3 regions of the Idiomarina sp. T82-3 genome follow, and region 2 is predicted to be linked to each of the others. Evidence: predicted binding sites of a transcription regulator. Region 2 holds the regulator's gene; each other region holds the start of a gene.
What was found. The regulator FliA, encoded in region 2, starts transcription of late flagellar genes. The targets are predictions, from matches to a motif close to CTAAAGNTNNNNNNNNNNNNGCCGATA.
Positions count from the first base shown of each region.

Region 1: AWU56_RS03670 (VC2046/SO_2500 family protein) is a predicted target of FliA. The motif match lies at 8,228-8,254, and genes of this name have one in related genera.
Region 3: pomA (flagellar motor protein PomA) is a predicted target of FliA. The motif match lies at 3,090-3,116, and genes of this name have one in related genera.

Region 1 is NZ_LSBQ01000004.1:34,795-45,753, reverse strand. It holds gene ygfZ (CAF17-like 4Fe-4S cluster assembly/insertion protein YgfZ) at 1-498, shown strand, start outside; gene AWU56_RS03705 (FKBP-type peptidyl-prolyl cis-trans isomerase) at 504-986, shown strand; gene AWU56_RS03700 (methylated-DNA--[protein]-cysteine S-methyltransferase) at 1,024-1,506, opposite strand; gene lysS (lysine--tRNA ligase) at 1,639-3,150, opposite strand; one part of gene prfB (peptide chain release factor 2) at 3,197-4,219, opposite strand; one part of gene prfB (peptide chain release factor 2) at 4,221-4,295, opposite strand; gene recJ (single-stranded-DNA-specific exonuclease RecJ) at 4,336-6,048, opposite strand; gene AWU56_RS03680 (thioredoxin fold domain-containing protein) at 6,045-6,767, opposite strand; gene xerD (site-specific tyrosine recombinase XerD) at 6,779-7,684, opposite strand; gene AWU56_RS03670 (VC2046/SO_2500 family protein) at 7,715-8,197, opposite strand; tRNA gene AWU56_RS03665 (tRNA-Tyr) at 8,314-8,398, shown strand; gene AWU56_RS03660 (NAD(P)H-quinone oxidoreductase) at 8,409-9,371, opposite strand; gene AWU56_RS03655 (response regulator) at 9,477-10,959, shown strand, end outside.
Region 2 is NZ_LSBQ01000007.1:48,403-59,361, forward strand. It holds gene ileS (isoleucine--tRNA ligase) at 1-1,424, shown strand, start outside; gene lspA (signal peptidase II) at 1,417-1,950, shown strand; gene fkpB (FKBP-type peptidyl-prolyl cis-trans isomerase) at 1,953-2,393, shown strand; gene ispH (4-hydroxy-3-methylbut-2-enyl diphosphate reductase) at 2,412-3,341, shown strand; gene AWU56_RS06240 (hypothetical protein) at 3,316-3,621, opposite strand; gene AWU56_RS06245 (hypothetical protein) at 3,666-4,319, opposite strand; gene AWU56_RS06250 (hypothetical protein) at 4,310-4,729, opposite strand; gene flhA (flagellar biosynthesis protein FlhA) at 4,895-7,033, shown strand; gene flhF (flagellar biosynthesis GTPase FlhF) at 7,049-8,356, shown strand; gene AWU56_RS06265 (MinD/ParA family protein) at 8,404-9,276, shown strand; gene AWU56_RS06270 (RNA polymerase sigma factor FliA) at 9,269-9,994, shown strand; gene cheY (chemotaxis response regulator CheY) at 10,031-10,414, shown strand; gene AWU56_RS06280 (protein phosphatase CheZ) at 10,426-10,959, shown strand, end outside.
Region 3 is NZ_LSBQ01000002.1:194,990-205,948, reverse strand. It holds gene thiI (tRNA uracil 4-sulfurtransferase ThiI) at 1-1,211, opposite strand, end outside; gene AWU56_RS02125 (flagellar motor protein MotB) at 1,282-2,211, opposite strand; gene pomA (flagellar motor protein PomA) at 2,217-2,984, opposite strand; gene AWU56_RS02115 (exodeoxyribonuclease VII small subunit) at 3,156-3,398, shown strand; gene ispA ((2E,6E)-farnesyl diphosphate synthase) at 3,395-4,282, shown strand; gene dxs (1-deoxy-D-xylulose-5-phosphate synthase) at 4,297-6,144, shown strand; gene AWU56_RS02100 (phosphatidylglycerophosphatase A family protein) at 6,159-6,653, opposite strand; gene thiL (thiamine-phosphate kinase) at 6,655-7,650, opposite strand; gene nusB (transcription antitermination factor NusB) at 7,681-8,100, opposite strand; gene ribH (6,7-dimethyl-8-ribityllumazine synthase) at 8,117-8,581, opposite strand; gene AWU56_RS02080 (GNAT family N-acetyltransferase) at 8,635-9,288, opposite strand; gene AWU56_RS02075 (lysophospholipid acyltransferase family protein) at 9,288-9,884, opposite strand; gene AWU56_RS02070 (DUF3014 domain-containing protein) at 9,884-10,759, opposite strand; gene yaaA (peroxide stress protein YaaA) at 10,788-10,959, opposite strand, start outside.

The DNA.
Region 1 (10,959 bases), on a different contig from region 2:
AAACTTAAGGTTGGAAGCGAGCCAAATCAGTTCGTGCTAGTATATAAGTCAGAAATCGAATCAAATTCTGACGAAAAGTTATGGGATGCCCTTGAAATAGAGCGAGTGCGTCCTCAACTTATAAGTGAACTTACGCAACAATTCGTACCCCAGATGTTGAATGTACAAGCCTGGGACGGAATTGATTTTAAGAAAGGTTGTTATATCGGCCAAGAGACTGTTGCCCGAATGCGTTACTTGGGTAAACAAAAACGCGCACTATTTCGTGTAAGTGGTACTGCACACGTCCCCTTTGAGGTGGGCGCGCAGGTTGAGCGGAAAGTGGGCGAAAATTGGCGTCGAGGAGGTACGATAATTATGGCAGTGAATCGTACCGACACCCAAGTAGATGGTTTAGTGGTATTACCGATCGATATTGAGATCGATACCCCACTCCGTTTGCAAGGTGACGACGATGGTCTCTTGGAAATACACACACTGCCGTATCAATTAGGTTAACTATTATGAGCGAAGCAATTGCCCCGAATAAAGTGGTCGCCATCCATTACACTGTTAAGACAGCTGAAGGTCAAACATTGGATCAGTCTAAGGAAGGCAATCCACTGAGCTTTATCCATGGCCGAGGCATGCTGATCCCTGGTTTAGAAAATGCATTGGAAGGTAAAGAAGTCGGCGAGAAATTTACCGCCGAAATCGGTCCTGAAGAAGCATACGGCGAACGTCACGAAGGTTTGATCCAAACAGTTCCACGTAACTTGTTTGGCGAAAACGATGTTCAACCCGGTATGCAGTTCCGTGCAAGCACCGACCAAGGCGACCAATCAGTCATCATCGTCGAAGTTAATGACGACGAAGTGACTGTCGATGGTAACCACCCATTAGCAGGTGTAAACTTAAACTTTGACGTTGAAGTTGTCGAAGTACGTGACGCAACTGAGCAAGAGCTTGAACACGGTCACGTTCACGCAGATGGTGAAGACCACTAATCACTCAGTGATTAACGGTTAATGAATTGGGGGGCGACTATTCGCCCCTTAATTTTTGCTCTCGATTAATGAGTGCTCGCTTTCGATGCCCCCCCGCCGAAAAACCTTTTAGTTCACCTTTTATGCCTATCACACGGTGACAGGGAATGACGATAATAAATGGATTTCTCGCAACCGCATTAGCAACAGCGCGTACGCTTTTAGGTCGTCCAATACGCTCAGCAATACACTGATACGATAATGTGTCGCCTGGTTTTATTTGTGTAAGTGTCGAAAGCACTTGCTGTTGAAATTCTGTCGTTTTTACTCGTAAAGGCAGGCTAAATTTCTGACGCGCGCCAGCAAAGTACTCTTCAAGTTGCGCTTGTGTTTGCACCAACACAGGATGCTTATGGTTGACAACCGAATGGCTTAAGTCTGGCACATTTTTTTGATCTTTATAATAAAGACCCGTCAGATGTGCCTCATTCGCCATAGCCACCATGTGCCCAAGCGGTGTGTCAAACTCTAAGTGGTACATTCAATCTCCAAAGCATAATGTTTAATAAAATTGAATAGTAAAGAACGTTTCCTTGTCTCTTTTTTCTAATTTATTAAATGGTAGACCAAAAAAAAGCCACCCGGCAAGGGTGGCTGTTAGATTATTTTGGACTTAATCTGCTTTAGGACGCATATGAGGGAATAAGAGTACGTCTCGGATGGTCGATGAATCTGTCAACAACATCACCAAACGGTCAATACCGATACCCTCACCCGCGGTTGGCGGCATGCCGTGTTCAAGCGCTGTGACATAGTCTTCATCATAGAACATCGCTTCATCATCGCCCGCCTCTTTAGCTTCCACTTGATCGCGGAAGCGTTGCGCTTGGTCTTCTGCATCATTCAGCTCCGAGAAGCCATTGGCCAACTCGCGTCCACCCGCAAAAAACTCAAAGCGATCGGTCACAAATGGATTCTCGTCATTACGACGTGCCAAAGGTGACACCTCTGCTGGATACGCCGTGATGAATGTAGGCTGAATCAAACGATGTTCAGCAACGGTTTCGAAAATCTCAATCTGGATCTTTCCTAGACCCCAAGCCGAATTGACATCCACACCGACTTGCTCTGCGATAGCGGTCGCCTGTTCGCGGTCGTTGAGCTGCTCCTCGGTAACTTCAGGCATATATTTAATAATCGCCTCTAACACCGTCATGCGCTCGAAGCGCTGGCCGAAGTCATAAGTCACGCCACCACTTTCAAATGTGGTTGAACCCAATACATCTTGAGCGATACCCCGTAGCATATCTTCCGTCATATCCATCAAATCGAAATAATCTGCGTAGCCCCAGTAAAACTCCAACATGGTGAACTCAGGGTTGTGACGAGTCGATAATCCCTCATTACGGAAGTTGCGGTTTATTTCAAATACTTTTTCGAAACCACCGACGACGAGACGTTTGAGGTAAAGCTCTGGAGCGATTCTTAGGAATAGCTCCATATCTAACGCGTTATGATGAGTTGAAAATGGACGCGCAGCAGCTCCGCCTGGAATGGTTTGCATCATTGGCGTCTCAACTTCCAGGAATTGATGTTCGTTAAGGTAGCGACGAATGTAATCAATAACGCGCGAACGCACTAAAAACGTGTTACGAGACTCCTCATTGGTAATCAAGTCAAGGTAACGTTGACGATAACGTGTTTCTTGATCCGCCAAACCGTGAAACTTATCTGGCAGAGGACGCAGCGCCTTGGTCAATAAACGCACGTCGTCGACTAACACACTCAGTTCGCCTGTCCCGGTTTTGAACAATACGCCACTGGCGCCAATGATGTCGCCTAAGTCCCACTTTTTGAATTCGCTGTTATAAAAACCCTCTGGCAAGTTATCACGGGCTACGTATAGCTGAATTTTTCCCGACATATCTTGAATCGTCGCAAAACTCGCTTTACCCATGATACGACGGGTCATCATTCGACCCGCGACTTTAACGCGAACGCCCTGTTGCTCAAGCGACTCTTTGTCCGCCTCGTCATACTCAGCGTGAAGATCCTTTGCCAGTGAATCACGGCGAAAGTCATTTGGAAAGGCAACGCCCTTCTCGCGTAACGCCGCTAACTTCGCTTTTCGTTGCGCGATTTGTTCGTTTACATCAACTTCTGGCGTTTGCGACTTATCTGTCATAATCTTGCTTCCTCTTCGAATACGTTTCTATCGCGACTTAACTTGGCTACAGACCGCTTTTTAAGCTGGCCTCGATAAATGGATCGAGCGCACCATCTAACACCGCCTGTGTGTTTCTGTTCTCGATGCCGGTACGCAAATCTTTGATGCGCGCATCATCGAGCACATACGAACGAATTTGACTGCCCCAGCCGATATCCGCTTTTGAATCTTCCAGCGCCTGCTTATCTTCGTTCTGCTTTTGAATCTCTAACTCATACAATTTCGCTTTTAATTGCTTCATCGCAGAGTCTTTATTTTTATGTTGCGAGCGATCGCTTTGACATTGCACCACAATCCCTGTGGGTTCATGGGTTATTCGCACCGCGGAATCCGTCCGGTTAACGTGCTGTCCACCCGCACCAGAAGCGCGGTAGGTATCAATGCGTAAATCTGACGGATTAATTTCTATTTCAATATCATCGTCGACTTCAGGATAAATGAATACCGATGCAAATGATGTGTGGCGTCGGTTGCCGGAATCAAAGGGCGATTTACGCACTAAGCGGTGTACGCCTGTTTCGGTACGCAACCAACCGTAAGCATATTCGCCTGCAATACGCACTGTCGCCGATTTAATACCCGCAACCTCACCTTCAGAAAGCTCGGTAATTTCTGTTTTGAATTCATGCGCTTCAGCCCAGCGCAAATACATGCGTAATAGCATGTTTGCCCAGTCTTGGGCTTCCGTCCCCCCAGAGCCTGACTGAATATCCACGTAGCAATCTGATGAGTCATTGTCGCGTGAAAACATGCGACGAAATTCGAGCGCCTCTAGCTGAGTCAATAACTCTTTTAACTCTTGTTCAGCCTCATCAAAGGTGGTTTCATCCTCTGCTTCCACAGCTAAGTCGACTAAACCCTCGATATCCTCTAACCCTTGTTCTAAGTTATCGAGTGTTTCAATCACTTGCTCAAGTGCAGCGCGCTCTTTACCCAAACTTTGGGCTTTGGGCGGATCATCCCACACTTCAGGTTGTTCAAGTTCTCGGGTAACTTCTTCTAAACGCTCCTTTTTATGAGCGTAGTCAAAGATACCCCCTAAGTGCCTCACTACGTGAGCGCATCTCTTTAATGGCGTTGTAAGTGGCGTTTGTCTCAAACATCACATGACCCTTAGTTGTTTAATTGGCATAAACGGGTATTTTACCGCAAAGCGCGCAGTTGCTCCACCAACAACTGCACTGAAGTACGTCCGCGAAAATGATTCAGTTGTGGTTTATAGACAAGTTCGACCCACTGACACTGATGATTGGGCCACTGCTCAATATCGCAATAAAACGATATGGCATCGAAAATACCGCCTTCGGGGCTTTGAACGACGAGCTTGAGATGCTTTTCCCCCACAATACACTGCTGCAGTATCCGAAACTCGCCATCAAAAATAGGTTCTGGAAACTTTTGTCCCCAAGGTCCAAAACGTTCGAGTTGCTGAATAAATTCAACCGTTAATTGCTCATCGGATAACTGACCATCGGACCAGATAACGGGTTGTACAACCTCATCAGTCAGCCAATCAGCTGCCGCTTGCGACACTGCGCTTTGAAAGGTGTTTAGTTGTGCTTCGGCTAAAGACAGTCCAGCGGCCATCGCATGACCGCCAAAACGTTCAATTACATCGGGATATTGAGTGTCCACACGCTCAAGCAGGTCGCGAATATGTACACCATCAATTGAGCGCGCGGAGCCTTTTAAATGAGTATCACTTTCTTTAGCAAACACGATTACCGGACGATGGGTTCGCTCCTTTACACGCCCTGCGACGATACCAATTACCCCGCTATGCCATTGTTCGTTATAGAGCACAATGACATTCGGCAGCTGACCTTGATTATCGAGCTGAAGCTGACTCACAATGGACTCAGCCTCAGCTTTCATGTCCGCCTCAATTTCCCGTCGCTGTTTATTCAAGTCACATAATGTTTGAGCAAGCTGTTGCGCGCGCTCAGACGACGCCAGCAAACATTCGATACCCAGGCTGATATCATCAAGGCGCCCCGCGGCATTTATACGAGGCCCTATGGCAAATCCCAAGTCACTCGCTTGTAACTTTGCAATATCGCGACCACTTTGCTCAATTAATGCGCGTATGCCGGCGCGACACTGACCTGCTTTAATACGATTGAGGCCTTGCTGAACCAAAATGCGGTTGTTTTTATCGAGCGGCACCACGTCGGCAACGGTACCTAAGGCCACCAAGTCAAGAAAGTCTGCTAAATTGGGTGTCTGCTCACCCGTTTCGCGCAATCGTGCGCGTAATGCCGCCAATAGATAAAATGCAACGCCGACACCGGCTAACGCTTTGCTCGGAAACTCACAGCCGGGTTGATTAGGATTGACTATCGCAGCCGCTGGCGGTAATGACGCAGGGGCTAAATGATGATCGGTAATGACTAACTTGATTCCTAATTCGGCGGCGCGTATTGCCGCATCATGTGCGGCAATACCATTATCGACCGTGAGTATCAGCCCCACCTGTTGCTCCGCTAGCTGCTCAACAATCGCTGCTGAAAGGCCATACCCCTCAGTCATTCGGTTCGGCACGCGATAAGTGACTTTGGTGAAACCTAACTGCGGTAGAGCGGACATCAATAATGCGGTACTGGTTGCACCATCCGCGTCAAAGTCACCACAGATGACAATCGCTTCATTGTGTTCACGTGCCTCGAGCATCGCTTCACATGCCGCATCAATACCTCGCAACTGAGAAAAATGCGCCATACCCTGCAAACGAAGATCGAGTTGTTCGGGTCGAGTAACCCCTCGATGCGCTAAAATTTGTCGAATGGTCGCAGGCCAGTCCGCTGGTAGCTGTTCGGCGAAGTGATCCGGATAACGCTTAACTACTTTGAACGTCATAACTCGTTATCAGCTTTAATTTCATCAATGATTGCATCTGCTGTTCGCATTCCGGGCAACATACGACCGCTCGGTAAAACTACGGCGGGCGTTCCTGTTACACCCAGCATTTGTCCTAGCTGGTAGTGTTCAGCGACGGGATTATCGCATAAGGTAGTGGCGCGGATCGCTTGATCATTGAATAGTGATGACAACGCTTTGGCGCTATCTTTTGCACACCAAGCTTGCTGTAATTCCCGTCCGCCCTTCGAAGCTAGGCCACCCCGCGGAAATGCCAAATACTGAATAGTAATGCCTTTATCAAGATAACTTCCCAAGTTGTGATGCAATTTCCGACAATAGCCACAGGTTGTATCGGTAAAAATAGTAATGGCATACTGTTGCTTAGATGATGGATAAACAATCATTTCATCTTGGTGTTCAGCCACTTTTTCTTTTCGCAATGCCTTTAATGCCTGCTCAGTTTCATTCAAAGGTGCGCCCTCACCCAACTGATACAGGTTACCGACTAGCAAGTGTTCACCATCAGCGGTCATATAAACGATTCCCTGATTAGTGGACAGCTCATACAGACCATCAATGCCCGCTGGCTTTATAGTTGAGATCTCGACACCCAAACGTTCCAATTTACTCACGTCTGGCTGTTGCTCAGCCAGCGCATTGACTGACAAAAACAAGAACGACACCGCAACGGCGCTAAGACTAGGAAACAACTTCATATTGACCTCGATTATCCTCGTGGATGGAACGTTGCATGCATTTGCTGCAAGCGCTCTTTTGCTACTTGTGTATAAATTTGTGTTGTTGACAGATCGCTATGCCCTAGCAACATTTGCAGTACCCTCAAGTCAGCGCCATGATTAAGCAAGTGAGTAGCAAACGCATGACGCAGTGTATGAGGCGACAAATGGCTATTGATCTGGGCCTGTTCGGCATAGGTTCGGATCCGATACCAAAAAGCTTGCCGCGTTAACAACGTCCCTCGCTGAGTAATAAACACCCAACCCGACTGACGCTCGCTGAGGACTGGACGACCCGACTTCATATACCGCGATAGCCATTCGATAGCTTCCTCACCCAACGGCACTAACCGTTCTTTATCACCTTTACCGACAACGCGCACCAAGCCTTGTGCCAATGAGACTTGGTCATATTGTAACCGGACCAATTCCGTTACTCGCAAACCGGTTGCGTACAATACTTCGAGCATCGCTCTATCGCGCAAACCAATGGGCGTATCGACATCAGGTGCATCTAATAGGGACAACACATCGGATTCAGTCAGTGAGTGAGGTACTGCGGGGCTCATTTTAGGACGTTTAAGCTTAGCGATCGGATCGGTGACAAACCAGCCTGACTTTAGGGCGTATGGCGTCAGCTTTTTCATAGCACTCAAAAATCGTGATGTACTCCGCGGTGACAGACCCTGAGAGCGACGCCAAAACAAATAATCTTGCACGACCGTAGATGTTACCTGATGAAGACCCAACCTGTGTTGTGCCAAAAACTCGCAAAACTTCTTTAAGTCACTGCGGTAAGCTGCTTGCGTATTCTCACTCACACCGTGAGCAAGCCATAAATGCTCAACAAATTGCTCAATACGCTCTGCATCTTGTGGATGAATTTTCATGCCCATTCTTGTACTGACAACTGGAAAGATGTCAGCTTACATGAGAGGTTGCTGATCTTCTATACCCATTGACTGCAAAACATCGTACAAACGAGATGGGTTGGAGCGTCGCTGCGGCTGTTGCTTGACGAGCTTGCTACGTTGACGACGCTGTCTCGTTTGCCAATCCAAGTTTGCAATGAGTTCCAATGGCAGACGATTGGGCGACGCGTCTAAGACAAGAGGTTGCGGATTCAAGGCATCAACAAGGCGCTGCTGGGTCAGCTCAGAAGCATCGTTATAAACGCCAGCCGGCAATTTATAATGACCGCCAGCATCCAGTGGGCGTGGTCGTGCAGCACCAATCCTTCGTTGCCAGTTTGGCTCGGGTGGTGTCATCCCTTCAACGGCAGGCCTATCACTCAGCGCCGATACCCAGTAAGCAAAAGTCGCGGCAAAACCGTCATTGATTGCTTCGTTGGCAAACGACTCTGCTGTTTTAACAAAGGAATCCAATTGTGGTTCTCGTACCACTTGCATTGCTAACTCCGCTGACTGACATATCAGTCATATCGGCAAAGTACGAGAAACAATGAGTTTTTTTAGTTTACCCTTTACAACAGAGTTCAGGTTGCTATCATACGCGCTCTTCTGATGGAGGGGTTCCCGAGCGGTCAAAGGGATCAGACTGTAAATCTGACGGCTCAGCCTTCGCAGGTTCGAATCCTGCCCCCTCCACCACTTCTTCTTATTAAGCGTTCATATCCAATACTATTTTTCCAAACGTTCGATTTTCGCGCATGTAGTCCATCGCTTCATTCACATCCGTTGCTGGCACCACTTGATCAATCATTGGCATAACGCGACGCGCATTGAATGCGTCTCCAAATTCCGCCCACAATTCACTCAAAATGGCTCCCTTGCGTTCAGCGGAGAGTGCTCGGAGCGTTGAGCCGATGATACGTTGTCGCTTGATTAGCATTCGTCCAAAGTCGACCTGGCCCTCACGTCCCCCCATTAAACCGATTAGCACGATGCGACCTTCGGTATTTAAAAAGTGTTGGTCTCGGGCAATAGAGTCACCGCCGATGGGATTCAATATCACGTCAACACCTTCTTTCTCTATAGCGTTCCAGTCTCGCTCATGATGTCGATTTATCGACAAACTCGCGCCCAGCTTTTGACAAAAAGTTTGCTTTTCGTCAGTTCCTACCACCGCGACCGTACTAATTCCTTTCTCTTTGCATAATTGAAGCAGGGATGTGCCAACTCCTCCCGCTGCCGCATGCACCAGCACTCGGTCTGACGGTTTAACACGCGCCAATTGAAAGACATTGAGATATGCGGTCGCGAAAGTTTCCAACCAACCTGCTCCTTGCGCTTTCGACCACCCTTGAGGTAGCGGGAGTACTTGTTGTTGATCAACAATGACGTGCTGAGCATAGCCCCCAGCGGCAAGCAAAGCGCAGACATCGTCCCCCACTACAAAAGTATCCACTTGATCGCCAACAGCGACAATCTGACCACAACACTCGAGCCCGGGAATGTCTGACGCTCCCGGCGGAGGTGGATAGGCTCCTGCGACCTGCATTAGGTCAGCGCGATTGATACCCGCATGGCTAATTTCAATTTTTACTTGGTGAGCACTGAGTTCCTTTGATAGCTCCGCTTCATTCCACTCAATTTGCCCTTCTTTAATGGATGCTACTCTCATAATTTACTTATTTCCCTTTAAATTGCGCGTTAAACCGAGTAGAGACTTAACATAATTTATGTTTGACAGTATGCTGTCATTAATTCTTCTATTAGTGTCTACGGTATGAGCGAAGTACTGGATTTATCGGAAAAACGTGTCCTAATCATTGAGGATCAAAAAGCCTTTCAAGTCATGTTGAAGGGGCTTTTGATTAATCTCGGTGCAAAAGAAGTCGACGCTAAACGAACCGGTGAAGCGGGCATTGCAGCCTATGCACGCCGGCCCTACGACATTATGTTGGTCGACTACAATTTAGGCCGAGGAAAAAACGGTCGCCAAGTGCTCGAGGAGTTACGGCAGCGCGGTATGCTTAAGCCTGAAACGCTATTTTTTATCATCACTGGCGACAACACGCGACCGATGGTACTCAGTGCACTTGAGCTTCAGCCCGACGACTACCTGACAAAGCCGTTTTCACACCGCGTTCTACATGCGCGTTTATTAAGAGCTTATAAACGCAGAATGTGGCTAAGAGATGTATTCAAAACATTATTTAATAAAGACTATCAGCAGTGTATTACCGCTTGTCAAAAACATATCGACGCACAAAGTCGCTATGCCAACTACTGTCAAAAATTACAAATTGAACTGTTTAATAAAACAGGTCAACTTGAGGCCGCTGATGCCGCGATTGCCCGTTTATTGGAAGAAGGTGGTCAGAGTTGGGCAAGTTTAAAGCTGGCTGAAACGCGTTTACTTCAGCAACGTCCTGATGATGCTCTCGAACTGTTAAATATTGTTATTAAAAAAATGCCGAATGCGATTGAAGCGCACGATCTGAGAACGCGCTGTCACCTCAGCAAGGCGGCGCTCGATGATGCCCTCGATAGTGCCCGCATGGCCATTTCTATGGCGCCGTTCTCGATCGAGCGGCAGACCCTACTAGCACGCATCGCACGTGATTCAGAGAATTACGAAATAGCCAAGCAAGCGATGAACAATGTACTGCAAATCGCCCGTACTTCGGTTCATCGTAACGTGCAACATCTGTGTAATTACCTACGTTCCATCTTAGATGCCGCCGAGCATGCGGAAACGCGCCAGCAAGTAGCGAAATATCAAACTGAAGCGACCATGGAATTGCAGCGTGCGCGCTACGATGAAAACCTCGTTTATTCAGATATCGCTTTCGAAACGATCGAGTCCGTATTACTGTCACGCATCGACGCTTTCAACGGACGCTTACGCGAAGCTCAAGACAGACTTAACCAAATTTTTGGTGTTGATTTAGCAGCAGGCCACTCGTTGCCTGAGGAAGTAAGCTTCGATATCGTCGCTATTTTGATGGATTTAGGTGAATTTGAAAAAGCGGATGACATTATGAAGCAGTATCAACAGCTGTTCTCTGTTGATGAATACACTGACCGTCTGTTAAAAGATCGAGTAAAACGATCTGAACAACGTCGCAGTCAATTCCGACAGCTACATGAACGCGGCATCAAAGAATATGAAGAGCGCTTTTATAAGGAAGCACTCAACAGTTTCCGAGAAGCACTAAAAGTAGCTCCTCTCAACAGCGGCGCCGCTCTTAACTTTATACAGGCTG
Region 2 (10,959 bases):
GTATCTCGCGTCAACGGACGTGGGGTAACCCGATTGCGATTTTCGTCAATCGAGAAACCGAAGAGCTGCATCCCAACACCCTTGAGCTGATGGAACAAGTGGCTCAGCTTATCGAGAAAGACGGTGTTCAGGCATGGTTCGATCTTGATCCGGCGACCTTACTGGGTGATGAAGCGGACAAATATCGTAAAGTGACCGACACCTTGGATGTCTGGTTCGATTCGGGTGTAACTCACCATTGTGTATTACGTGAATTCCCAGGGTTAAGCTGGCCAGCAGATTTATACCTTGAAGGTTCTGACCAACACCGCGGCTGGTTCCAAAGTTCACTGGTAACGGGTGTCGCGATGTATGAGCAAGCGCCATACCGTCAAGTGCTGACGCACGGCTTTACCGTAGACGCACAAGGTCGCAAGATGTCGAAATCAATCGGTAACGTGGTTGCGCCGCAGGATGTAATGAATAAACTCGGCGGCGATATCTTACGTTTGTGGGTCGCTTCGGCAGATTATTCAGGCGAGATGACGGTATCAGATGAGATCCTCAAGCGTTCAGCGGATGCCTATCGCCGTATTCGTAACACCTCACGTTTCTTGTTAGCGAACTTGAGCGGTTACGATCCTAAGCAGCACCAAGTGCCGATGGACGAGATGGTCGAGTTGGACCGTTGGATTGTTGGCCGTGCAGCTGACTTACAGAAACAACTGGTGGATGCCTACGACAACTATCAGTTCTTGTCTGTGGTGCAAAAATTGATGCACTTCTGCTCGATTGAACTGGGTAGTTTCTATCTGGATATTATTAAAGACCGCCAGTATACCGCTAAAGCGGATAGCTTGGCGCGCCGTTCGTGTCAGACCGCATTGCATCATATTGCCGAAGCACTAGTACGTTGGATGGCGCCGATTTGTAGCTTTACCGCGCAAGAAATCTGGGATCTGTTGCCGGGTGAACGCGAGCAATACGTATTTACTCAAGCATGGTATGAAGGCTTTGAACAGTTTGCCGGCGTGAGTAGCGAGGAAAATACCTTCTGGATTGAGCTACTGAATGTACGTGATGCGGTTAACCAAGCGCTTGAACAAGCGCGTCGTGATGATGTCATTGGTGGCTCGCTGCAAGCTGAAGTGACCTTATATGCGGATACGGCACTCGCCGAAAAACTGAAGCGCTTAGGTGCGGAGTTACGTTTTGCGCTACTGACCTCAGAAGCGTCAGTCGCGAACCTTGCGGATGCACCAGAGAGCGCGGTCAAAGCCGAGCAATTACCGCTCGCCGTGGCTGTGGTTGCAAGTGCTCACAAAAAATGTGAGCGTTGCTGGCATCACCGTGAAGAAGTCGGTCAAATCAGCGAGCACCCCGATCTATGTCAGCGTTGCGTAAGCAATATTGACGGAGCAGGGGAGGAGCGTCACTTTGCCTAAAGCTCAATCAGTAAAGCCTAACAAACGTGCATCGGGCCTGCAGTATCTGTGGGTCACGGTGGCGATTTTCATCATCGATCAACTCACCAAATGGTGGGTGGCGAGCGATTTCGAGCTATACGAAAGTCGCATTATTATTGATGGTCTTTTTAACCTCACATACGTGCATAACTATGGTGCGGCATTTAGCTTCTTAAGCGACGGTGGCGGCTGGCAACGTTGGTTCTTTACCCTGATAGCGGTCGCCGTCAGTGTGGTATTGCTGATCTGGTTGCGTCGCAATGATGTGAGCTTTTGGCGTCAAAATTTGTCATTCTCGTTGATTTTGGCAGGCGCCATTGGCAATGTGACGGATCGCTTTCTATTTGGCTATGTTATTGATTTTCTCGACGTCCATTATCAAGGCTGGCACTGGCCAGCATTCAATGTGGCAGATTGTGCAATTACATTAGGCGCCATACTTATGCTACTAGAAGCGTTTATTGATAATCGCCGAGATCCAGAAGAGACCCAAGGTAAGGAGTAGTCGTGGGACGTTTACCTATTGAAGATGGCCGCGAAGTGGTCATGCATTTCACTATCAAGCTAAGCGATGGCTCAGTGGCTGATAGTACGCGGATGTCGGGCAAACCGGCTAAGTTTCGGATGGGCGACGGTAGCTTAACCGAAAACTTCGAAGCGTGTTTAATTGGCTTGCGTCCAGGCAGTGAACGAGAGTTTACCTTGCCACCTGAAGATGCGTTTGGTGAACCTAATCCCGACAATTACTATTATGTTGATTCGTCTAAATTCAGCGACGAGACCAAACCCGAAGTGGGCGCTATTCTCGCTTTTACCCAGCCGGACGGTACAGAATTACCAGGTATCGTGAGAAAAATCGAAGGACCCACCGTGACCATCGATTTTAATCACCCTTTGGCAGGCCAAACGGTGATTTTTGAAGTTGAAATTATTAGCGTGGAGCCGTAACGGGCACACGGAGGAATTATGCAAATACTACTCGCTAACCCACGAGGCTTTTGTGCCGGCGTCGATCGCGCCATTACCATCGTCGAGCGAGCGCTTGAGATATTTGAACCACCCATTTATGTGCGGCATGAAGTCGTACACAACAAATATGTGGTCAATAAGCTACGTGATGCGGGAGCCGTCTTTGTCGAAGAGCTCGATGAAGTTCCCGATGAAGCGATTGTCATTTTTAGCGCGCACGGCGTATCACAAGCGGTACGTCAAAATGCCAAGGATCGGGGACTAAAAGTCTTTGATGCGACGTGCCCGTTGGTGACCAAAGTGCACATGGAAGTCACTCGAGCGAGTCGAAAAGGTCATGAGTGTGTTTTGATAGGCCATGCAGGGCACCCAGAAGTCGAAGGTACGATGGGGCAATACGCGAGCCCGAAGGGCGGCATCTACTTGGTGGAGTCACCCGAGGATGTTGGTACGCTCGAGATAAAAGATCCAAATAATTTACATTACATGAGTCAAACGACGCTGTCGGTGGATGATACGGCGGATGTGATTGATGCTTTGCGTCAACGGTTTCCAAACATTAACGGACCGCGCAAAGATGATATCTGCTATGCCACACAAAATCGTCAGGATGCGGTACGTCAATTAGCTGAGGAAGCGCAATTAATGTTGGTGGTGGGTGCAAAAAACAGCTCAAACTCCAACCGGCTGCGCGAATTGTCAGAAAAAATGAGCACACCGGCTTATTTGATTGATGATGCCAATGGTATCCAACGCGAATGGCTTAACGATATTGACCGTGTTGCGGTGACCGCGGGAGCCTCGGCGCCCGAAGTCTTAGTACGTGAAGTGATCGAGCAATTAAAAGCATGGGGCGGTAAAACCGTCAGTGAGCGCGAAGGGCGCGAGGAAAACATTACGTTTAGTATTCCGCCGGATCTTCGCTAGTCAGATCAATAAACACGGGTATTGCCCCATCGAGTTCAGTATGGGTAAGCCAACATGTGGCTTGCCGTGCTGAATGCCATACTTTCTCTACCCTAATTTCAGCAGCCTCTGCATGCCAACGTGCTAAATCATCTTTGTTGACGATGTTCATCAGTGACTGTTGCGCGCGTTGCAACGCTAAAAGCGCGCGCTGACGCTGTGCCAATTGAGCGAGCTCCATCTGTGTAAGTTGTACTGTCGTGAGTCCGCTGGCGAGTGCGATACTCATGATCAAGGTCATGACCATCGCCTCCATAAGTGCCGAGCCTCTGTGCCTTGGTTTGCTCATAGGCGCGTTGTTGTAGGCTTTGATACTGTTGCCATTGCCAAATGAAGCGTTGTGAAAGCAGACTCAGCTGGTTGGTTGCAAAGAGCATGATCAACGCATGTATGCCAATCAACGACACTAGGGGAGTCATAAAGCTGCTCATGGGCGGCACTCCTATCTATCCCATTAAAATGACTCAAGGGTAATTCGACGGCGTAGTCGGGACTGGCGAGACGGATAATATAACCGGCATTCATTGAAATAACCTCAAACTGAGTGAGGGGCACGCTCTGTGCCACAGAGAGTCCCTGCCAACCACGCCCATCACAATTAACTGCATTACCGTGATACTGCAAAACACCGTCGTTAAGCCGGTAACCCACCTGATCTTCGGCTGCGGTTAAGATGATATAGCACGACTGACCGTTGGAACCCGAGTGTAAAGTAATCGACTGGCTGCCGAATATATCGCGGCCCAATTGCAACGCCAGACTGTGTATTTCAAGTGGCGTATGGGCTTGCTTTAGCGCCGATGTTACCGTCGTCAACTGCCAAAGAATAACTTGCACCGATGAGCTAGCGAGCAGCGCCATTAGCAGGCAAGCCACCATTAACTCTATCAGTGCCACGCCACGACAATAGTGAGTTACCGCACATCGGGCTAAACGCATGTCGCAACCCCCGGAAGTTCGGCAGTGCCCGCATTGCAATAGCGTACGCGACCTAAGGCACTAATCACCCAGCGTAAATGAAGCTCACCTTTGTGCATATTCAAACGACCGGCGCGGGCGTATCCTTGCGGCGCATAAAAAGTCAACGGCCGCGTCTCGTCATCATAATTACTCGAAAACTGCCACCCTCGTGTATCTAACGCATGCTTAATAAATGTCAGGGGCACTTTAATATGACGTTTTTGCGCTTGTGCGCGCGCTTGATACGCTTGCAACAAGTTGAGTCCGCGCAACGCCAGCGCTCGTGCCTCAAGTTGTGAGGTGGTATTTTGCATCGCGGGCACGCCTGCGCCCATTAATACTAAACTCAACAAAGAGCACACAGACCATTCGAGCAAGCTACTCGGCATCACTTCGTTCCTCTTACATCACACCTCGCACAAAGCTAAATCTAAACACCCGAAATACCTAGCCGAGTCATCCGATACGAGCGTAAGCGATAAGCTGATTGTGTTGGCATAAAACTTGTATCTGTTCGGCAGAGAATCATTTTTTTGACGCGCAGGAAACGAAGTATGGCAAGTGGTGCTGCAAAACTGAACAATTTTAAAGGGTTAGCACAGGCAAACTCGCACTTAATTAAAGGGTTCGGTACCCCGCTCGCGGTCATGGCAATATTGGCGATGGTGGTACTACCGATTCCACCATTCTTGCTCGACGTGTTGTTTTCGTTTTCTATCACGCTCTCCCTCGTGGTGATGTTGGTCGCCGTTTATACCCAACGCCCGCTCGATTTTGCCGCGTTTCCTACGGTGCTGCTCATCGCCACGGTATTGCGCTTGTCACTGAACGTCGCCTCCACCCGTGTGGTGTTGCTGAATGGTCACGAAGGCCCCGGTGCCGCCGGTAGTGTCATTGAGGCGTTCGGTAGTGTGGTTATCGGTGGTAACTATACTGTCGGTTTGGTGGTGTTTGCGATTTTGGTCATTATCAACTTTATCGTTATCACTAAAGGCGCAGGGCGTATCTCAGAGGTGACAGCGCGCTTTACTTTGGACGCGATGCCCGGCAAGCAAATGGCGATTGATGCTGACCTCAATGCCGGATTAATCAATCAAGAGGAAGCCAAAGCGCGCCGAAGTGATGTTACTCGTGAAGCCGACTTCTATGGCTCCATGGATGGTGCCAGTAAATTTGTTAAGGGCGATGCCATTGCCGGTATCTTAATATTGCTCATCAACGTGGTGGGTGGTTTCTTAATTGGCATGATCCAGCACAACCTGTCGTTTGGTCAGGCGATTGAGGTTTACACCTTGCTCACCATCGGTGATGGTTTGGTGGCACAGATCCCCGCACTTTTACTCTCTGTGGCTACAGCAATCATTATCACGCGCGAGAACGACACCAAAGATATGGGCGATGCGGTGGTGTTCCAGCTCATCAACAACCCTAAAGTGTTGGTCATCTCAAGTGCGGTGCTCTTTGCGATGGGCGTCATTCCAGGTATGCCGCACTTTGCTTTTTTATCCATGTCGGCTGTATTGGCCGGCGCGGCTTATTACAAAATGCGTCATGCCGAGAGCCAAGAAACTGAACAGGTTGAGCAACAGCAGCAAGAGCAACAACAGCAGCTGGCGCAAAAGGAACTCAGTTGGGACGACGTGCGTCACGTGGATACGCTCGGTTTAGAAGTCGGATATCGCTTAATTCCGTTGGTCGATCGAAGTCAGGGTGGCGAATTATTATCGCGCATCAAAGGGGTCCGTAAAAAGCAGTCGCAAGAATTTGGCTTCCTTGTGCCTGCCGTCCATATTCGCGACAACCTCGATCTCGGTCCTAACAGTTATCGCATCACGCTGATGGGGGTGACCATGGGCGAAGCCGAGATCCGTCATGATTGCGAACTCGCGATTAATCCGGGTCAAGTTTTTGGCGAGCTGGAAGGCGAAAAAACCACCGATCCTGCGTTTGGGCTCGAAGCGGTATGGATCCGACCTGAACAACGCGATAATGCGCAAACCATGGGCTACACCGTGGTCGATGCGGCAACCGTTGTGGCAACGCACCTCAGCCAAATCGTAACCAATCACGCATCCCAGCTACTCGGTCATGAAGAAGCACAAGAGTTACTCGATCGCCTCGGTCGCAGTCATCCGAAATTAGTCGAAGGTCTGGTACCCGATTTATTGTCACTGGGCAATTTTGTCAAAGTGCTACAAAACTTGCTGGATGAGGGCATCGCTATTCGCGATATGCGTACCATTGTACAAACATTAGTCGAGTACGCCGGACGCACTCAAGACACCGATGTGTTAACTGCGGCAGTGCGTATTTCGTTACGCCGACTGATCGTTCAAGATATCTCCGAAGGCCAACAAGAACTCCCTGTCATTACTTTGGCGCCAGAGTTGGAACAAATGTTGCATCAGTCTTTACAGGCAGCAGGCAATGAAGCCGAACAACAAGGCGCAGGCATTGAACCTGGCCTAGCAGAACGCCTGCAGCAGTCGTTGAAAGATGTTCATCAACAGCAAGAGATGAACGGCGAGCCATCCGTTTTACTGACATCTGGGCTCCTTCGTTCAACGATGGCGCGTTTTGCGCGACACGCAACAGACGGAATGCGGGTACTGAGTTACCAAGAAATTCCAGATGATAAACAGATTCGAATTGTGAGCTCGATTGGTGGACAACAACAACCAGCAGCTCAATGATAGGGGGATTGACCTGTGAAAATGAAGCGCTTTTTTGCTGAGGATATGCGTCGTGCGTTATTGCAAGTAAAGGAAACGCTCGGACCCGATGCCGTTATCATGTCGAATAAAAAGGTCAACGGCGGCGTTGAGATCGTCGCGGCAATCGATGGTGATGCCGAGTCACCTGCGGCGCCACAATCTGCACCGACGCCTGCACCTGAGACAGAGTCCACGCCAGCCAATTCGCTTGCCGAAATTTTAGCGCGCCAGGCGGAGTCGCAAGCTGCGCCATCACAGCCCCAGCAGACATATAGCGAGCCGGAGCCTCAAATGACCACCTCAGCGAATGATGAACCAAGTTGGCAAGAACCCGAGCTCGACAATCATATTCCAGATTATGTGGGCGGCGGCAGTGCAAGTGAAATCGCTGAACTAAAATCGCAAATCAAAGGTATTCAAAATCTGTTGCAACATCAGTTGAGCGGTTTGATGAAGCAGGAAATCGAACGCGAAGAACCGATGCGAGCATTACTCGTTAAGCGCCTAATGACAATGGGGATCAGTGAGCGTATTGCCGATCAAATCGCATGCTTTATTCCCGAAGGCGATGATATCGAGGATAGTTGGGAGCAAGCGCTACAGCTTCTTGAAGGTCAGCTCAATACCACCCATGACGATATTTTGACTCGTGGCGGTGCGGTCGCTTTAGTCGGGCCAACGGGTGTTGGTAAAACCACCACCATCGCCAAGCTCGCTGCACGTTATGCCCAGCGTCATGGATCTGACTCGGTCGCTTTAATCACTACTGACACGTTCCGTATCGGCGCCAGTGAACAATTAAAAGTTTATGGTCGTATCATCGGCTGCCCAGTCAAGATCGCAAACGATGCAAAAGAACTTGCTGATGCCATGCTGAGCCTGCGTGATAAGCGTCTGATTCTTATCGATACGGCGGGTATGGGCCAACGCGATAAGCGCTTGAGCGAACAGCTTGGACAAATTCTGCAGAATAAACGTCTCAGAATTCGTCCTTATTTGGTATTATCTGCTACAGCGCAGACACAAGTGCTAAACGATACCGTCAAGCAATTCAAAACACTGCCGCTAGCAGGGTGTATCTTTACTAAGCTAGATGAGTGCTTAAGCTTAGGTGAGAGTATCAGTGTTGCTATCGAACAAGGTCTCGCCGTCGGTTACTTGACTCATGGTCAACAAGTACCCGAGGACATCCGTGTAGCTGATGAACATTATATGGTGACCGAGGCTGAGCGCTTGTATGATAAAAGCATTTGTTCGAATGTGTCAGACATGCCAAAATCAAGTTGGCAGGCGGTCCAGTGATGGGCCTTAACGAATCAAGCATCAACCAGCAGTAAGAGTTAGAGCGCATGGATCAAGCAAGTGGCTTAAGAAAGATGAAACAGAGCAAAGTCAAAGTCATTGCAGTAACCGGTGGTAAGGGCGGTGTGGGTAAAACCAACATCTCTTTAAACATGGCGATTGCGATGGCCGAACAAGGCAAACGCGTATTGGTATTGGATGCCGATTTAGGTCTCGCCAATGTCGACGTGATGCTTGGGCTGCGCGTGCAAAAAAATCTTTCACATGTGCTCAGTGGACAAGCCGAACTGAGAGATATTTTGATTGAAGGCCCCGCCGGTATCAAAATCGTGCCCGCCACCTCCGGAACGCGCTCAATGATAGAGCTGAACGAGACTCAGCACGCCGAACTTATCCGCGCTTTTAGCGACCTACAAGGTGATTTTGATGTCTTGGTTGTCGATACCGCCGCCGGTATCGGTAACACGGTCGTACGCTTCGCACGCGCCGCGCAAGATGTATTACTTGTGGTGTGTGATGAACCGACTTCAATCACCGATGCGTATGCATTGATGAAAGTGCTTAGTAAAGAGCAGGACGTATTCAAATTTAAAGTGGTTGCCAATATGGTGCGTAATTTGCGCGAAGGGCAACTGCTATTCAATAAGTTGACTAAAGTCACAGATCGGTTTTTAGATGTCGCGATAGAATTGGCCGCCATAATTCCGTTCGATGACAATATTCGTCTGGCGGTACGCAAACAAAAACCGTTGGTCTTAATGCAGCCTCGGTCTCCCGCGTCATTAGCAATTAAAGCCCTTGCGCAGCGTGCGCTCGACTGGCCAGTGCCGGCGCAGCCTGGCGGGCATCTCGAATTTTTCCTTGAACAATTAATAGGATCGGCCGATAACGGTAAGAAGCAGGATGTTGCCAATGAATAAAGCGGCTGTTTACAGTGCCCATGCCGATAATCGCCAAGCGATTATCGAACAACACACGGGGCTCGTGAAGCGCATAGCTCATCACATGATGGCGCGTCTTCCCGCGAGCGTTCAGGTCGATGATCTGATCCAATCCGGCATGATTGGCTTACTGGAAGCAGCGCGAAATTTTGACAATAGCAAAGGCGCGAGCTTTGAAACCTTTGCGGGCATTCGTATTCGCGGCGCAATGTTAGACGAGATACGCCGTGGTGACTGGGCGCCGCGCTCAGTGCATCGCAATCATCGGCGTGTACTCGAAGCGATTCGACAGGTCGAAAACGAAACCGGGCGCGATGCCAAAGATGTCGAAGTCGCCGAAAAATTAGAAATGTCGCTTGAGGAATACCACGCCATCTTGCGCGATGTAAACTCGGGACGAATTATAGGAATTGAAGATCTAGGCGTCTCCGAAGATGCTATTATGCCTGAGCAAGTAACGGGTGCAAACTACGAGCCGCAGAAAGACGTTGAAAACGATGCCTTTCATCGCGCACTCGTCGAAACTATCTCGGGTTTACCCGAACGTGAAGCATTAGTGCTTTCGTTGTATTATGATGAGGAACTTAACCTGAAAGAAATCGGTGAAGTTCTCAGCGTGAGCGAATCACGCGTGAGCCAAATTCATAGCCAAGCAATGATGCGCCTAAAAACACGCATGCAGAGCTGGGTAGAGTAATTATCGTAGTAATCGAGAGCCCAAGTGGAGGGAGCTTTGGATAAAAACATGAAAATTCTTGTTGTTGATGACTTTTCAACAATGAGACGAATCATCAAAAATCTTCTTCGTGACCTTGGATTCACCAACATCCAAGAAGCTGACGATGGCAACACCGCATTACCGATGCTCCAACAAGGTGACTTTGATTTTGTCGTAACTGACTGGAACATGCCGGGGATGCAAGGTATCGACTTACTTAAGGAAATTCGTAAAGACGATGACCTCGCGCACTTGCCCGTGTTAATGGTCACGGCCGAAGCCAAACGTGAGCAAATTATTCAAGCCGCACAAGCCGGTGTGAACGGCTACATTGTGAAGCCTTTCACCGCTGTAACGTTGAAAGAGAAGCTCGATAAAATCTTTGAACGTATCAGTTAGTGGGCACGGCTATGGTAAAACCATCAGCAAGCATATCGCTCAAGCAAGCGAAGCAATTGGTTGATTGGCTTGAAGCGGGAGAGCAGTCTAAAGCCGATCAATGGCTAGACGATTTCCATCAAGAGCATGATGACAAGTTGTTCACCTCTGTCGGGCAACTCACCCGAGACCTGCATGAAGCCTTGCAAGACTTCCAACTCGATCCGCGTATCATGCAACTGACACAAGACGATTTGCCCGATGCGCAGAATCGTCTGCAATATGTGATTGAAAAAACAGAAGACGCGGCTAACCGCACGATGGACGCCGTCGAAGCCTGTCTGCCCATGACAGATGAGATGCATCAGCGCGTAGAGCAGGTGATGCCTGCGTGGCAGCGCCTCATGAGCAACGATATTCAGTTAAATGAATTCAAAGAAATGTGTCATCAAGTCGATGCGTTAATGCGCGAATGTGGACAAAACATGCCGCAGATCCATGGTTTGATGACAGAAGTGCTCATGGCGCAGGACTATCAAGATATTACCGGTCAGATCATCCGTCGG
Region 3 (10,959 bases), on a different contig from region 2:
GTCGCTGTATGCTTTATTTGTACTTGGTCCTGTGCTGCCTTAGCAATGTCTTGCATACTAAGTACTTGGGCATTGCGAACGACTTGCTCAATAAGCGACATATCGAGCTTTGCTTCTTCTGCTAAGATAGCTCGCTCATCGGCCTTTACGGTGGGTTTATTGGAAATAACACCACAATACTCTGGGATTGTTTTCGCTAAAGCTTCGGTTCCAATGCGCTTCGCTTGATCAACGATGGTTTGTTTATCCGCTGTAATAAGTGGACGCAATACCAGTGTATCTGTCGCTTTATCGATGACTTGTAAGTTAGCCAACGTCTGGCTCGATACTTGTCCAATCGCTTCACCTGTGACCAACGCTTGCGCTTTTAAAAAGCCCGCAACACGCGTTGCTGCTCGTAGCATTTGACGTTTTAGAACAACTCCCATGGCACCGTTGTCGACGTGGGTCAGAATATCTTCTACGATAGGCGCGAAGTCCACACTGATAAACTTAATGGGATGCGACTTACTGTAACGGTCCCAAAGATAATGACATATTTGCTTAACGGCGACTTCGTGCGCGTCGCCACCGAGATTAAAAAAACAAAAGTGTGTGCGCGCGCCACGACGAATGAAGTCAAAGCTCGCAACACTCGAGTCGAAGCCGCCGCTCATGAGACTCACCACGGTCTCCTGAGTAGGAATAGGAAAACCGCCCAGGCCCTGCCTCCGGGTACCCACTAACTGAATATTTTGCTCAATAATTTGCAAAGTAATTTCATGCTCAGGCGCCTTTAATTGCACTTTTGCAGTCGGTTGATGCTCAAGAAGGTAGCCACCGATGTAGCGCTCCAGCTGTTGTGAAGAGAAATCATGATGCCCTTTACGCTTTACTCTGACCGCAAAGGTTTGTTGAGCGATTTTTTCTAGCCAGAACTGTGCGACCCACTCGGCAAGGATCTCGAACTCATCCAGGGGGCGCTCAACCACCTCAGCGAACCATGAAATCCCTGGCGTACAAGCCAATTTATCAATCACCGCTTGACGCACATCTTCCTCTTCTGAGGGAGTACTCACTTCGATACGGTCCCACAACCATTTTACGTAGAGACCGGCATCTATATCGGCCAACACTTTACGTAGATTATTGGTGAGTACTTTTCCGTAACGCTTACGAACTGAGCGGCTTTTGATGGTGATTTCGGCATGCAACCGTACAACGAACTTCATGGAGGCCCCAGTTTTAGCTAGTCTAAAAACCGATCATTATACGATTTTTTAACGCTGTGAGCCACCCGAGCTAGTCAATTACATCCACCGGATCGGACTCTTTCGCCTTGCCTTGCATAATAGCGATATCAACACGTCGGTTGAGCGCACGATTAGAGGCCGAGTTGTTCGGTACAATCGGTTTTGTATCGGCATAGCCCATCGTAACAAGGCGTGATTGGTCGAACCCGTCTACTGTAGTCATCTCTTCAGCAACAGCGACAGCTCGTTTAGCGGATAAATCCCACTTTGAGGTGTACATCTCAGAAACTAACGGTTGATTATCGGTATGCCCCGAGATCGTGATCTCGCCAGGAATATCTTTGAGCGCTTGTGCCACTTCCCGAATGACTGGCTTAAATTGCGGCTGTAAGAACGCAGATCCCTCTGGAAACGAACCATTTTCTTTAATTCGGATAATAATTTGTTGCCCCAATTGCTCTAATTCTAATGAGCCGGCCTTGATGTTATCACTTAATTGCTCTCGGATACGCTCCATTAGCTCCTTAACTTGCTGCTCTACCGCTGGATCGGACTCGCTTCCGTCAGCGGCCTTCTTGTCCTCCTCGCTGTCAGCTTGCTGTCCACCCCGTTCGACCTGCTTACCTCCTGCAAAGTCTGATTCCCCATCTTGAAACTCCAAGGTTTGTTGGGTCATTTCGACTGTTTGTTGCTGAATGGTCTCGATGGGCGTAGGTTCAGGACGCCCAGGCCGAAATTCCTGCGCAATAATACTTGTTCCCTTGGGTATGTCTTTTACTTCAATTTTATTCTGAACACCCAGCGCATACTTCATAGAGCCGGCAATTTGCTTAAATTTAAGAACATCCATTTCAGAGAAAGCAAGAAGCAGCACGAAGAAGCACATTAGTAGTGTCATTAAATCAGCAAAAGTCGCCATCCACATAGGAAGCCCAGGGGGCGGGCAACGGCATTCTTCTTGATCGTCTGCGGCAGCCATAGGCGCTATTCGTCCTCATTCCCTTCATTGACACGTTTGGATTCGGCGAGGTAATTACGTAGCAAGCCCTCAATAACCCGTGGGTTTTGTCCATCCTGAATTCCTAAAATAGCATCCAAAATGAGCTGCCGGTTCAGCTTTTCCTGTTCCGCTCGCAGCACCAATTTATTCGCAATGGGAATCGCAATCACGTTGGCCAAAAATGCACCATACAGTGTTGTTAGCAATGCAACCGACATCGCCGGACCAATAGCCTTGGGGTCATCCATATTAGCGAGCATCGCAACCAATCCAATGAGCGTACCAATCATCCCCATTGCCGGTGCTACGTCAGCCAAAATTTTAAAAAACCGAGCCCCCTCTTCATGTCGGGTAAAGCTCATGCTGATGTCTTTGCTTAAAGTGTGCTTGACTACTTCCGCGTCATGACCGTCCACCAGCATATCCACGCCTTTACGAAAAAAAGGATTAGGAATCTCTGCCTCTTCCAGCGCTAGGAAGCCACCTTTACGCGCCGAGTCAGCCATTTCGACGGCACTATCGATAAGCTCTTGAGGGTGTTCTATTTTAAAAAAGAAAGCTTTTACTACGACTTTGCCGGTGGCAAAAAACTGTTGTAGTGGAAAGTTGGCCATAACGATAAACAGCGAGCCACCCAAAACAATCAATAAAGACTGAGTGTCAATGAAAAGACCGGGGTCACCACCCAATATCATCGCGGCAACAACAAAGCCTATGGCTCCAATGATCCCAACCAGCGTTGCTATATCCACTCAGCTTCCTCCACTTCACGCGATAAATTTGGCACGTGATCAATTTTAAACATCCCACTCACTGTGGCAACCTATATTGTAAATTTAAGTAAACCACGCATTGATCATCGGCTGACAATCGAGTTTCTTTATATGATAATGAGCCTATATTGAAACTAAAGGTGACGCATTATGGCAAAGAAGGAAGACAACCTATCGTTTGAACAAGCATTGCAACAACTTGAACAGTTAGTGAATGAGCTTGAGCAAGGCGACCTTCCATTGGAGACGTCATTAGAAAAGTTTGAACAAGCCGTAAAGCTATCACGTTTAAGCCAAGCGCAGTTGCAGTCAGCAGAACAAAAGGTTTCAACGTTACTAGAAAAAAACGGCGAACAGGTGCTGAGTGAACAGCACAGTGAGGCGCGCGAGTGAATATTAAGCAGTTTACAGCCGAGGTCCGTAGTGCCGTTGATAACCGATTAAACCAACTGATCGAATCACACATTGCTTCTAGTTCACTTAAAGAAGCCATGGCATACGGCGTCTTACTGGGCGGCAAGCGTATCCGTCCCTACTTAACGATGGCTGTGGCCGAATTATGTGGGGCTGAAACTAACGATGCTTTGGACGCGGCTTGTGCCGTAGAATTGATCCACGCGTACTCATTAATTCATGATGACTTACCGGCGATGGACGACGATGAACTACGCCGAGGTCATCCCACGTGTCACATTAAGTTCGGTGAAGCGACAGCCGTATTAGCCGGTGATGCGCTGCAAACACTCGCTTTTGAGGTATTAAGCACCAACTTAGACGCTAAACTTCCCTCTCAACGACGCATCGCGATGATCCAGCATTTGGCCAGTGCCAGTGGTGCTAAAGGTATGTGTTTTGGACAGGCGCTGGATTTAGATGCCACCGGACGCGCCATTGACGAGCTTGAACTTGAAAAGATACATCGTCACAAAACCGGTGCTTTAATACGTGCCTCTGCGGCACTTGGAGTGCTTGCAGGTAACGACGAAAGCCAACAATACTTAAATCACTTTTGTGATTTTGCCAGTTGGATTGGACTTGCTTATCAAGTTTACGACGATATTCTTGACGTCGTCGGAAACACTGAAGTTATGGGTAAGCCACAAGGTTCAGATGAAGCCCACCACAAGGCGACTTACGTTGCGCTACTGGGGCTTGACGGAGCCAATGAAAAACTGCTGTCATTGCATCAACAAGCACTACTGTCACTCAACAAGATCCCGTACAATACCCAAAAACTAGAAACATTTTCAGAGATCTTGCTGAAGCGCGATCACTAAGTAATACGAGACCTATGACCAAATTATTAGACGGTATTGAATACCCAACAGATCTACGCAAGCTGCCTACACATCAATTAAACGCGCTCTGTGAGGAAGTACGCGCCTACTTACTGGACTCTGTCAGTCGCAGTAGTGGCCACTTAGCATCAGGGCTGGGTACAGTTGAACTGACCGTCGCTCTGCACTACGTCTACAACACACCAAAAGATAAGTTAGTTTGGGACGTTGGTCATCAAGCCTATCCCCATAAGATTTTAACAGGACGAAAAAAGGCGCTGCATACAATCAGACAGAAAGATGGTTTGCACCCATTCCCATGGCGGGAAGAAAGTGAGTATGACGTTTTGTCTGTTGGTCACTCCAGTACCTCAATCTCAGCAGCATTAGGTATGGCGGTTGCCGCCCAGCGCAGTGGTTCTAACGAAAAGGTCGTCTCGATAATTGGTGACGGTGCAATGACAGCCGGCATGGTGTTTGAAGCGATGAACCATGCAGGCGATATTAAGCCTGACATGTTAGTGGTACTAAATGATAACGACATGTCGATTTCTGAGAACGTAGGTGCCTTGAATCAGCATTTCGCGCGTCTTTTGTCGGGGCGTTTCTATACCAAAATACGTGAGCAAGGCAAAAAACTGCTCAAGCCGTTACCGCCCATCCATCACTTAGCTAGCCGTGCTGAAGAGCATATGAAAGGTATGATGGCACCCGGTACTATCTTTGAAGAGCTCGGATTTAATTATATTGGTCCCATTGATGGGCACGATGTGGACACCTTAGTTGAAACGCTGCGTAATATGAAGCACTTACGCGGTCCACAGTTGCTTCACGTAGTCACGCAAAAGGGAAAAGGCTATCGTCCTGCAGAAGCCGATCCTATCGGTTATCATGGCGTGCCTAAATTTGATCCCTCGCTGTCCAAGCTACCGGCGAAAAAGCCCGGAATCCCAAGTTACTCAGAGGTGTTCGGTGATTGGTTGTGTGATCACGCACAAGACGATGCCAAGTTAATGGCCATTACACCTGCAATGCGAGAGGGATCGGGAATGGTCAAATTCTCAAAACTTTATCCCGAGCAATATTTTGATGTCGCTATCGCCGAGCAGCACAGCGTGACTTATGCGGCTGGGCTCGCCATTGCTGGTCTTAAACCCGTTGTCGCTATTTATTCAACCTTTTTGCAGCGCGCCTATGATCAAGTCATTCATGATGTTGCGTTACAAAATCTTGATGTATTGTTCGCTATTGATCGCGCAGGTATTGTTGGTGCAGACGGACCTACTCACCAAGGTGCATTTGACTTAAGTTACCTCCGTTGCATTCCAAATATGGTCGTTATGACACCCAGCGACGAACAAGAGTGTCGAGATATGCTTTACACCGGCTATTGCCATCAGGGGCCTGCTGCAGTCCGCTACCCCCGTGGTAGCGGTACCGGTGTTACATTACGAGAGCACGATAAGTTACTTACGTTAGGTGAAGCAAACATCATACGTCAGGGTAACGACGTTGCGATCCTAAACTTTGGCACGTTGCTACCCGAGGCTATCGCGGTCGCGGAAGATATCAATGCAACAGTAGTCGATATGCGCTTTGTGAAGCCACTTGATAAGCAAATCGCGATTGATTGCGCTCGTCGCCACAAACTTGTTGTAACGCTTGAAGAGAATGCCGTCGCGGGTGGTGCAGGTAGTGCCGTAAACGAAGCATTGGCGAATTCAGGAATCAATACTCAAGTTCTAAATATTGGTTTACCTGATGAGTTTATAAAGCACGGTAGTCAAGATGAGGTTAAACAAGAAATTGGACTGAGCGCTACGGCGATTAAGTCGCGTATACAAGACTATTTAAACAGCTAACAGGCGCCACGCGCCTACAAAAACCAGTCACGACCGATTGTTGTCGCAAGTATCAGTTGTAAAACGAAGTTGCTCGCGATCCCCGCGAGCACGTCATCTAACATAATGCCTGTTCCGCCATGCAGGCGTTTGTCCAACCAGCTAATTGGCCATGGTTTGAGAATGTCGAAGACGCGAAAAACCAAAAAGCCGACCATAAGTAAAGCCCAGTTAGCTGGCATGGCCCACATGGTAAACATCAAGCCGACGAACTCATCCCAAACAATTGCTGGATGATCGTGTACACCCATTTTATCGGCCGCACTGCGACAAATATAGATTCCTAGCAGGGTGCTAAGCGCGACAAACAGGCTATAGCTAGTGATGTCTAACCAAAGCATACCGTAGACCAATGGAACAGCAGCCAACGTGCCGAACGTACCTGGTGCCTTTGGTGCTAGTCCAGAGCCAAATCCAAGAGCAAGTAAATCAACTGGATTCGCAAGTGAAAGCCCAGGAAATCGGCGCATATTAGGACGCTCCAAAATGGTTGTAACCCAATTCAATTTTAGGGAGTTCCCACGGCTCGCCTTGGTAAGTCATTCTCACCTGACGTGTCTCATCCTTTACCATTCGACCGATACAGATAGGTTTGTCTTTTAGATGTGACGTGATGGTTTCAAGTCGTCCGCGATTCTGCTCTGGTACAGTAAACAAAAGTTCATAGTCATCACCCGCAGTTAACGCCAATGAAAACGCCTCATCCAAGTCAAGAGTTTCAGTTAAAGCCATCGATAAAGGCAATTTATCAAGCTCTAACTGAACGCCCATTTGAGCGTTTGTAGGCAACAAATGAGACAAGTCTGCCAATAGGCCGTCTGAAACATCGATGCAACTATTAGCAACACCACGTAATAGCTGCCCTAAAGCGACTCTCGGAGTGGGATAGTGCAATCGATTAATTAATGACTGTAAATGGCGATGAGTTGCCGACAATTCGCCTTGTAATAACCGCAATGCTAAACCCGCATCACCTAACGAGCCACTCACGTACAGCCAATCTCCAGCCCGCGCTTGATCGCGTCTAATCGCCGTACCGCTGGGTACAACGCCTTGAGCAGTATAAGTCAACGTTAAAGGACCACGCGTTGTATCACCACCTATCAGATCACACTCATAGTAGTTTGAGATCTCTTTTAAGCCTTCGCTAAAATCGTGCAGCCAATCAGTATCAACTCGCGGTAAAGTCAGTGCCAGACTTCCCCAACTCGGCACTGCCCCCATCGCCGCTAAATCACTTAAGTTCACTGCGACTAATTTGTGTCCAATTGCACGTGGGGGGGTATTTTTATCAAAATGAACGCCCTCGACCATGGTATCCGTCACAGTAACGAGTTGATGATCTTCAGGCACTTCTGTCACAGCGCCGTCATCTCCTACGCCAACGATGACATCGCCACGATAAGATTCAGCTTTAAAGTAGTGTTCAATCAGATTGAATTCGTCGAGTTTTGGAGTCTGTCTCATAAGGGAGAAGAGCGGCGCACCGCTCTTTTATTATTGGCGGGCAGGTCTTAATGCATCGACAGCTTTGTCGAGTACACCATTCACAAAGCGGTGGCTATCATCAGCACCGAACGACTTGGCTAATTCGATAGCTTCATTAATTGCTACTTTATAGGGTACATCGTAACGTTCACGTAGCTCATACGCAGCGATACGTAGGACCGCAAGCTCTACCGGATCCAATTCGCTGATCGGTCGATCAAGATAGGGTGCTATCGCTTCATCTAGGCTTTTATAGAACGCACCCACTCCTCGAAGCAACTCCAGAAAGTAATCCACATCAACTTTACTGGTGTCATTGTCGGTTAGAAACTGTGCTTCTATCTCATTAAATGTATTTTGCGATAACTGCCACGAGTAGACCGCTTGTACTGCAAGCTTTCTCGCTTTTCTGCGTGCTGCTGGTTTCATTCTTAATGCGTTCCTGTTAAATCTTATCCAAGACGTTAACCATCTCTAACGCACTTAATGCTGCTTCAGAGCCTTTATTACCGGCTTTTGAACCGCTGCGCTCGATGGCTTGTTCCAGCGTGTCAGTGGTAATAATACCGAACGCCACTGGTAGACCAAATTCCATAGCAACTCGGCCTAAGCCGCTATTACTTTCTCCAGCGACAAAATCAAAGTGCGGTGTTCCACCTCGAATAACTGCGCCGACCGCAATAATCGCATCAAACTTATCCGATTCTGCGAGTCGCTTCGCGGTTACTGGGATTTCGTAAGCACCCGGCACTCTAACCACGGTAATATCGTCATCTGCGACCTGACCATATTGCTTTAGTGTCTGCACAGCGCCCTGAAGGAGGCTTTCAACGACAAAGTGATTAAAACGAGAGACGATAATAGCAAACTTTTTGCCTGGTGCGTTTATGCCACCCTCAATGATATGCATGCTTGGAATTCCTTGTGATCTCAATAATGCGCAAATAATACCATATTTTAACGTTATTTTCGGGCTAACGTATAAGAATAAAATACTTCATGTGTATCCCTATTCATCGCCACCTTTCGTGCTGCGCTATTATCCAATACAGCGAGCGCCGATTGGTTTGACTCAGAAACAGGGAATAGCACTTGACCCCAGGGCCAGCTAGCTCTTAACCAGTCGGTCGTCACCGCAAACAAATCATTATGTAGGTTATCGGCGACTGCCTTTTTCCCTAACCACCACGTCACTTCCGCTTGAATATTACTGGTATCAAGCGCAGCACCATTACCACGCTCTGCTGAAACTGGAGCAAAGTACACCATGCCAACCACTTTGTTCCGTTTTTTATCAGTGACGACAAAGCTAAAGCCATTTTTTTGCTTCATCTGCTTTAGCAGATGTTGCACCATCGATGCGTTCTGTTCTTCCGACGTTTTACTACTGGGCCAGCTCCATCCAAGCTGATGATACAACCAAGCTTGAGAGTCCATGTAAGCGCGATAGATAGCACTGGCATCATCAGCTTTAAGTGCTGTTATTTCGAGTCGAGAGGACTCAATACGCTGCCCCATTGACCAATCGTCTTGCCAAAACTCGGCTGCGCCGAGGTTTTCACTCAGCGCAAGAGCGAACACAGTCCAAAAAATGATACAAAGACGCCGAACGACCATTACGCACGCTTACCCTGTGCATGAGCGAAAAACGACTTTACACGTTCCAACTCACGTTCGATTTCGCCATTAATCATCATCGCAGGGCCTATATCAATTGCTTTACGAGCAAAGTCCATCGCAACGGGCACAACCGGTACATTTGCCTGCTTTGCAATATGCAAAAAACCTGACTTCCATTGCTTCACTTTTTTGCGAGTGCCCTCGGGCGTGATCACTAAAACTAATTCGTGCTTGGTCTTAAACTCTTCAACCATTTTACCAACGACACCATTCGCGGCAGAACGATCAATCGGGATGCCTCCTAATTTGAGCATTAAACGCTTAATAGGGAACCGGAACAAACTCGCTTTCCCCAAATAGTTCAGCTTTAAGCCCATTGCGAGCATCACAAACACGCCAACAGGGAAATCCCAATTTGAAGTATGCGGCGCAATGGGGATAATTGCCTGACGGCTATTTGGCATGGAACCATTAATTTTCCATCCCCCCATTAATCGCATCCCCACTCGCCCTATCCAACGCGAAAAGCGATTCCCCTGTGACGGGAAATCGCCCTCTAAATTATTAGGTATTGAATCTTGATTTTCTGTCATTAATTCTCTCGAAACGCTGCTTTTACTTCTCTTAACTTAGCCTTGATTCGTTCAATATTGTTCGGTCCCATGCGCAATAGCTGCTTCTGTGCTGGCGGTAAGGCCTCAAGCGACGAATCGTGATACGTGTACATGACACTGTCATCGTCGACTTGCACCAAAGACTCTGGCACGGGTGTTTCTAACAAGACATTAATCGCTTCTATAATCGCATTTTTGAACTCACTGTCAGGGTAACCGATTTCACCGTATGCCTCTTGAAGCAACGGTTTAAACAACTCGTAGTTATCCACTAATGCATTGGCATCCAGGCTGGTAAACCAGTCGACGATAGGATCGTAACGTTGATAGCTTTGCTCATCAATATACAAGTCGCCCTCGACTTCAATCACTGAGAACCGGCCATCTGGGCGCTGCACTACGGTTCTGTCAGTCACCAACATGCCATTTCTTAGGTTATCGATAATAACCACAGCGTCTTTAATCAGTTGCGAGCTCTTCAGTGGCTGTATCTCTATGCCACTATTATCCAATTCTTGCAGCACTGTCGGGGTGCTCTCGTTGAGATCAGGTAGCGTGATAGCCGGTTCTGGCTCTTCCACCACCTCGGTGGTCGGCTCTGGCGTCGCTGCTGGTTCAGGATCTGGTTCTGGCTGCGGCTGTGGCTCAGGCTCTTTCGGTTCGACCGCAGGCGCCTCTTCAGGCTGCCTTGGCAAATCCATCGACTGTGTCTGTTTTGCCTCGTTGTTATTTGAGCCACTTAACATCCACCAACTAACGCCACCAATAATAATAGCGACAATAATAACCGCAACGACCCAGCGAGCGGTGTTGCTACTGCTTTCTTTACCAGGATAATTATCTTGTTCTGCCATGCCCTGCGGTCCTCATTGTTGCAATAGATTAAGGTCGTTCGCTTTCAGCGCGCTTGAATACAAGTTCTTTTTCGTTAGATTCAGATTCTGAAAAACGATAACCCGCATAGTCAAACGCTTTTAAATCAGACACATTTTCAGGCTTTTGGTTCACCATAAAGCGCGCCATTAACCCTCGTGCTTTCTTCGCATAAAAACTA